3 regions of the Faecalibacterium taiwanense genome follow, and region 1 is predicted to be linked to each of the others. Evidence: predicted binding sites of a transcription regulator. Region 1 holds the regulator's gene; each other region holds the start of a gene.
What was found. Region 1 encodes Rex, which represses fermentation and respiration genes when NADH is low (regulators of the CRP and FNR family bind a similar motif). Its sites were predicted from a motif close to ATTGTTAANNNNTTAACAAT; they were not measured.
Positions count from the first base shown of each region.

Region 1 (2,269 bases):
CGAATCTGCCGTTCACCCTGCGGCAGTTGCAGATGGCCTTGCGGCCGCAGGTGCAGATAGTCTTCATCTCCTCGATGGTGTGGGCCAGCTCCAGCAGGCGGGTAGAGCCGGGAAAGCCCTTGAGCGAAAAATCTGCCCGCAGGCCGTAGCAGATCACCGGAATGTTCAAATCCACCGTGACCATGAACAGCTGTTCTGCCTGCTGCGCAGTGAAAAACTGGCTCTCGTCGCACAGCACGCAGGCCAGCGGCGCACCGTCAGCGTTGGCCGTGCGCACGGCCTCGAACACGTCCGTCTCCGGCGGGATCAGCAGATCAGCCTTGCGGCGCACGCCCAGACGGCTCACCAGCTCACCGCCGCCCTTGGTGTCCACCTGTGGCTTGAGGATCAGCACCCGCATCCCCTGTTCTTCGTAGTTGTGGGCTACCTGCATCAGGGCGGTGCTCTTGCCGCTGTTCATCGCGCCGTAACGGAAATACAGTTTTGCCATTTGAAAAACTCTCCTTACAGAAAGAACCCTCTCAGCCAAAGCCTGACGGCTTTGCCAGCTCCCCCGATGGGGGAGCTTTTCTGCATCTTCCGGGCAGGCTGTCCTTCGCCGGAGAAGCAGAAACTTTCCCGTCCCCACTCATAAAGCTCCCCTTTCGGGGGAGCTGTCGAGCGTATGCGAGACTGAGAGGGTTCAGCGGCATCTCAGGCTTTGACTGAGAGGGTTCTCTTATTACTTACAATAGGTACGTTCAGTCCTGATTGCGCAGGCGGTAGCCAAGGCTCATCAGGCTGTCGCCCAGATGGACGTTCTCCACCACCACATCGGGATACGGCACAGAGAGGTCATAGTGGGAGAAGTTCCAGAAGCCCTCGATGCCCAGATCCACCAGACGGCCGCTGACCTGTTCCGCACCGTCGCGGGGCACACAGAGCACTGCGACCTTGGGGTGATGCTCGGCACAGAAAGACTCCAGCTCGTCGATATGGCGGATCTGGATGCCGCTGATCTCCTTGCCCACCTCGCTCTGTGCCACATCAAAGGCGGCGATCAGGCGGTAGCCGTTGGTGTCGGTGGTGATAAAGCGGCTCACTGCCTTGCCCAGACGGCCGCAGCCGATCAGGATGGTGGGCAGGCGGTCGCCGTTGCCGAACAGCAGGCCTTCCAGAATGGAGAGCAGGTTTTCCACCGAGTAGCCAATGCCCTGCCGGCCATTCACATCGCCGATGCAGTTGAAGTCCTGCCGTACCTGCGAAGCGGTGGTGCCCATCTGAGCAGCCAGCTCGCGGGAAGAAATGCTGTTGATGCCGTCCGCCTGCAGAGAGCACAGATAGCGGTAATATTTGGGAAGACGCTTGATAACGGGAAGCGAAGCCCTTGCAGGAGTGTTCATAGAATACTTTCTCCTTTCGCTCTATCGCAGTACTTGCCGCAGCTGCCTGCTTTACAGATGCGGCACAAAGAAACCCCGATCCGTTTACGGGTTCATATTGCAGATATTACAGTCAATTATTTAAAGTATACTGCACCGATGGAGAATGTCAAATCATTCTCAAAAAATTTTTATGAAATGTTACCGCTTTTTTGCTGCAGCGGGTCTGCATAGCCCGGCACAGGCTGGGGAATGCTGACAGAAAACGCAGGAGGAAAGCATATGAACGATGAAACGCAGCTGACCGACGCGCGTCGGCTGGAAAAAGAAGAGATCGAGGATTTGGGCACGGTCACGCTGGCCCGCGGGGAGCATGTGATCCACTGCCTGACCGTCATCGGCCAGATCGAAGGCCATTCGGAAGCGCCGCAGGGCCAGAAGACCACGAAGTATGAGCATGTCATCCCGCAGCTGGTGGCCGCGCAGGAAGATCCTCGCATCGAGGGCCTGCTGGTGCTGCTGAACACGGTAGGCGGGGATGTGGAAGCAGGCCTTGCGCTGGCGGAGCTGATCGCCAGCGTGTCCAAACCCAGTGCAACGCTTGTGCTGGGCGGCGGGCACTCCATCGGTATCCCACTTGCCGTCAGCGCCCGGCGCAGCTTCATCGTGCCCACAGCCACCATGACCGTGCACCCGGTGCGGCATTCCGGCGTCATTCTGGGGGTGCCGCAGACCATGCGCAGCTTTGAGCAGATGCAGCAGCGCATCACCGGCTTCGTAGCGGCCCACAGCGGCATGACCGAAAAACGCTACACCGACCTGATGCTCCACACCGGCGAGCTGGTGATGGACATGGGCACCGTGCTGGATGGACGCCGGGCCGTGAAGGAAAAGCTCATCGACGAGCT
Region 1 is NZ_CP155552.1:2,570,327-2,572,595, reverse strand. Features, by position in the region: gene PXT33_RS12725 (thymidine kinase) at 1-490, opposite strand, end outside; gene PXT33_RS12720 (redox-sensing transcriptional repressor Rex) at 741-1,382, opposite strand; gene PXT33_RS12715 (ClpP family protease) at 1,614-2,269, shown strand, end outside.

Region 2 (2,269 bases), 1.2 Mb from region 1:
GCCCAGCTCCTTAGCCTTCTCCTCGCTCATGATGACCAGAGCAGCAGCACCGTCATTGATGGCGGAAGAGTTGCCGGCGGTCACGATGCCGTCCTTGGTGAAAGCGGGCTTCAGCTTTGCCAGCACTTCAGGAGCGCTCAGACGGGGGCCTTCATCAGTATCGAACACGGTGTCGCCCTTCTTGCCCTTGATCACAACGGGAACGATCTCGTCCTTGAAAGCGCCGTCCTTGATGGCCTTGTCAGCCTTCAGCTGGCTGTTGTATGAGAACTCGTCCAGCATCTCACGGGTGATGGGGCTGTAGCCGTACTTCTTCTGATAAGTCTCGTTGGTGCAGACATTCTCAGCGGTCATGCCCATGTGCTTGTTGAAGCCGCAGGCATCCCACAGAGCATCGTTGACCATGGTATCCACGATCTCGCTCTTGCCCATAGGAGCGCCCATGCGGTAGCCGTAACGAGCCTTCTGCAGTGCGAAGGGAGCCATGTCCATGTTCTCCATGCCGCCTGCGACCACGATATCAGCATCGCCAGCCTCGATCATCTGAGCAGCCATATTGACGCAGTTCAGACCGGAGCCACACACCACGTTGACGGTGACAGCCGGGGTCTCGATGGGCAGACCAGCCTTCAGAGCAGCCTGACGTGCAACGTTCTGGCCCAGACCAGCCTGAATGACACAGCCCATGTAGACATGATCGACCTGCTCAGGTGCGACGTTTGCACGGTTCAGGGCTTCCTTGATGACAATGGAGCCCAGCTCAACTGCGGGAACGTTTGCCAGAGTGCCGCCGAACTTGCCAATAGCGGTACGGCATGCAGATGCGATAACGATCTTTTTCATGTGAATAGCCTCCTGAATTGTGTATGTGTTACTTTTCGTAAGCCATTTTTATCAAAACGCCCGTAAGCGCTTTTACAAATTAGGTCTCGGGGTCTTTTTTCTGCCGGATCAGCGCATACTTTTCGTTGACCGCCTTTTCCACATTGGGTGTGACGAACTTACCGATGTCGCTGCCGTAGTAAGCTGCCTCTTTTACAATGGTGGAAGAAAGGTAGCTCCACTTGATGCTCGTTGCCAGAAACATGGTCTCGATGCCGGGCATCAGTGCATGATTGGTCTGCGCAAGCTGGATCTCGTTTTCAAAATCCGTCACCGCCCGCAGGCCCCGCACCATCACCGAAGCGTGCCGTTTCTTGGCGAACTCCACGGTCAGGCCGTCGAAGCTCTCCACCGAAACATTCTGGATGCCTTTGCAGCATTCCTTTAGAAGCTCCACGCGTTCCTCCACGGTGAACAGCGGATTCTTTGCGCTGTTGTTGAGCACCGCCACGATCAGATGATCGTTGATCTTTGCTGCGCGCTTGATGATATCGAGATGCCCTTTTGTGACCGGATCGAACGAACCGGGATAAACTGCTGTTGCCATCGTCTGGTGTCCTCCTTGAGCGCTGTGAAAAGCGCGTTTTGGTTCTGCCATGATAGCACTTTCCAGTCTTGGGTGCAAGATTTTTGTGCAAGCTGTACGTTTTATCGTTAAAATTTAAACAATCAATGTCGTGTTGCATCGCAGCTGCTTGCTACGCTATAAGTAAACCATATCGTCAAAATTTTATCAAGTCCTTTTGCAAAGATTTTGGTTTTTCAGCACCAAACAATCGTCCAAAAACTCCGCGAATTTTGTCCATATTGCCAGTCGGTCAAAATTTTCTCGATAAACTATTGATTCTACACATTGTTAATGTTATAACTAAGTTGTGCAGATCTGCTGCCCTGTCCGACAGCTGCCTTCTGCTGGTTATCAGGATATCATCCGCCTGTGTCAGAGCTGTGTTCAAATTGCCAACAGGTGGTAAACATCCTGCAAAGATTTGTCCGTGCAGGAAGAGTAAATGATAAATTTACAATTCCTTTATGTTATTATAGGAGAGGATGGTTTATAATGGATTTTACGGAACTGTATGCTCAGAAGAAAATGACCGCCGCTCAGGCTGCCGCACTGGTCAAAAGCGGTGACTGGGTGGATTACGGCTGGGCTGTGAACACCCCTGTGGCGGTGGATGCCGAGATCGCAAAGCGTCTGCCTGAGCTGGAAGGTGTCAACTTCCGCGGCGGCATCCTGATGTGGGTGCCCGCGATCTTCCAGATCGACGATCCCGCTGCACACATGACATGGAACAGCTGGCATATGGGCGGCATTGAGCGCAAGGCCATTGCACAGGGCTTCTCCTTCTACTCCCCCATCCGTTATTCCGAGCTGCCCCGCTAC
Region 2 is NZ_CP155552.1:1,385,524-1,387,792, reverse strand. Features, by position in the region: gene PXT33_RS07025 (acetyl-CoA C-acetyltransferase) at 1-843, opposite strand, end outside; gene coaD (pantetheine-phosphate adenylyltransferase) at 923-1,429, opposite strand; gene PXT33_RS07015 (butyryl-CoA:acetate CoA-transferase) at 1,943-2,269, shown strand, end outside.
Region 2: the regulator Rex is predicted to act here: its motif matches at 1,533-1,552, upstream of coaD (pantetheine-phosphate adenylyltransferase).

Region 3 (2,269 bases), 370 kb from region 1:
TGCATCCACGCTCATGCCCTCGGTCTCGCGCAGCTCTTCGGCATTGCGGTGGGCGAACACCCGGCCATCCTTCAAAAAGACGGCTTCGTCCAGAATGGGCTCGATATCGCCGATGAGGTGGGTGGAAAGAATGACGGTCGCATCCCGGCTGTAGTTGTTCAGGATGGTGCTCAGGATATAGTCCCGGGCGGCAGGGTCCACGCCGCCAATGGGCTCATCCAGCAGGTAGAGCTTTGCGGCGCGGCTCATGGCAAGGATCAGCTGCACCTTTTCCTTGCTGCCCTTGGAGAGGGTCTTGAGCCGCGCCTTCGGTTCCAGTTCCAGCCGGGCCAGCATTTCGTTTGCCTTAGCGGGGTCAAAATCGGCATAAAATTCGTGGAACATTTCCACCAGCTGCTCCACACGCATCCAGTCCGGCAGCCAGTCGGCGTCCGGCAGATAGGACACGATGGCTTTGGTGTCCGGCCCGGGGGTCATGCCGGCGATCCGGATGCTGCCTGCACTGGGCTGCAGCAGACCGTTCGCCAGCTTGATGAGGGTGGTCTTGCCGCTGCCGTTGGGGCCAAGCAGCCCCACGATGCGGCCAAAGCCGATGTGCAGGTCTACATTTTCCAGTGCGGTCTTATCCTTCTGGTAGCACTTGGTCAGTGCTTCACAGCTCAAAAGTTCATTCATTGCGGTCCTCCTTTGCGTCCCAGTGTTCCAAAAGCGCGGCCGCCTGTGCGGGACTGTAGCCGATGCCGCGCATCTTTTCCAGAAAATCCGACGCCAGCGTCCGGGCGGTGTCGGCGCGAAGCTGTTCGATCAATGCAGTATCCTCCGTAACATAGCGGCCTGCGGTGCGTTCGGTGCGCACCAGCCCTTCCGTCTCCAGCTGGGCAAGGGCCCGCTGCATCGTGTTTGGGTTCACCCCGGCGGCTGCGGCCAGATCACGCACCGAATCCAGATGCCCGCCCGGCGGGTAGGTGCCGGCCAGGATCCGGGCCTTCAGCCGTTCCACAAGCTGTGCATAGATCGGGCGGCTGGCATCAAACTGTTCGCCCATGGTATCATCTCCTTGTCTTGTTGTATTAAGCGCTTGATACAATAATACACGATTTGCTCTGTTTGTCAAGGGGAAAAAGAAAAAACACCATAAAACTGTGGGAAATTTGAAAAAGTGCCCATAAAACACTGCACATTGATAAAAATTTACAATAAATTCAAACAATTTCACATTGCAAAGCTTTTGACAATGTGCTATGCTGAAAAACAGAGAGCTCCGCCCGGAAAGCGGCGGAAAAGAGATTTGGAGGAAAAATAACTATGGCTGACCGCATCGTTCTGAATACCATCTCCTACCATGGCCACGGTGCCATTGAGAACATCGTTCCCGAACTGACCGCCCGCGGCTACAAGAAGGCATTCGTCTGCTCTGACCCCGACCTGATCAAGTTCGGCGTCACCAAGAAGGTCACCGATCTGCTGGATGCTGCAAACTTTGCCTATGCTGTTTACAGCGAGATCAAGCCCAACCCCACCATCGCCAACGTGCAGGACGGCGTGGCCGCTTTCAAGGCTGCTGAAGCTGACTGCATCGTGACCATCGGCGGCGGCTCCTCCATGGATACCGCAAAGGCCATCGGCATCATCATCAACAACCCCGAGTTTGCGGATGTCCGCTCTCTGGAAGGTGTTGCTCCCACCAAGAAGCACGCTGTGTTCACCATCGCTGTTCCCACCACTGCCGGCACTGCTGCCGAGGTCACCATCAACTACGTCATCACCGATGTGGAGAAGAAGCGCAAGTTCGTCTGCGTGGATACCAACGATATCCCCGAGATCGCCGTGGTTGACCCCGATATGATGTCCTCCATGCCCAAGGGCCTGACCGCCGCCACCGGCATGGACGCTCTGACCCACGCCATCGAGGGCTACATCACCAAGGGCCACTGTGTCATCTCCGATATGTTCCATCTGGAAGCCATCAAGCTCATCAGCCAGAGCCTGCGCGGCGCAGTGCAGAACACCCCGGAAGGCCGCGAGGGTATGGCTCTGGGCCAGTACATCGCCGGCATGGGCTTCTCCAATGTGGGTTTGGGCATCGTGCACTCCATGGCACACGGCCTGTCCGCTCTGTACGACACCCCGCACGGTGTGGCCTGCGCCATCCTGCTGCCGGTGGGTCTGGAGTACAACAAGAGCGTTGCCGGTGAGCGCTACCGCGCCGTGGGCAAGGCCATGGGCGTTGTGGGCATCGATGAGATGAACGATGTGGAAGCCGCTGACG
Region 3 is NZ_CP155552.1:2,200,487-2,202,755, reverse strand. Features, by position in the region: gene PXT33_RS10885 (ABC transporter ATP-binding protein) at 1-675, opposite strand, end outside; gene PXT33_RS10880 (GntR family transcriptional regulator) at 668-1,045, opposite strand; gene fucO (lactaldehyde reductase) at 1,306-2,269, shown strand, end outside.
Region 3: the regulator Rex is predicted to act here: its motif matches at 1,217-1,236, upstream of fucO (lactaldehyde reductase).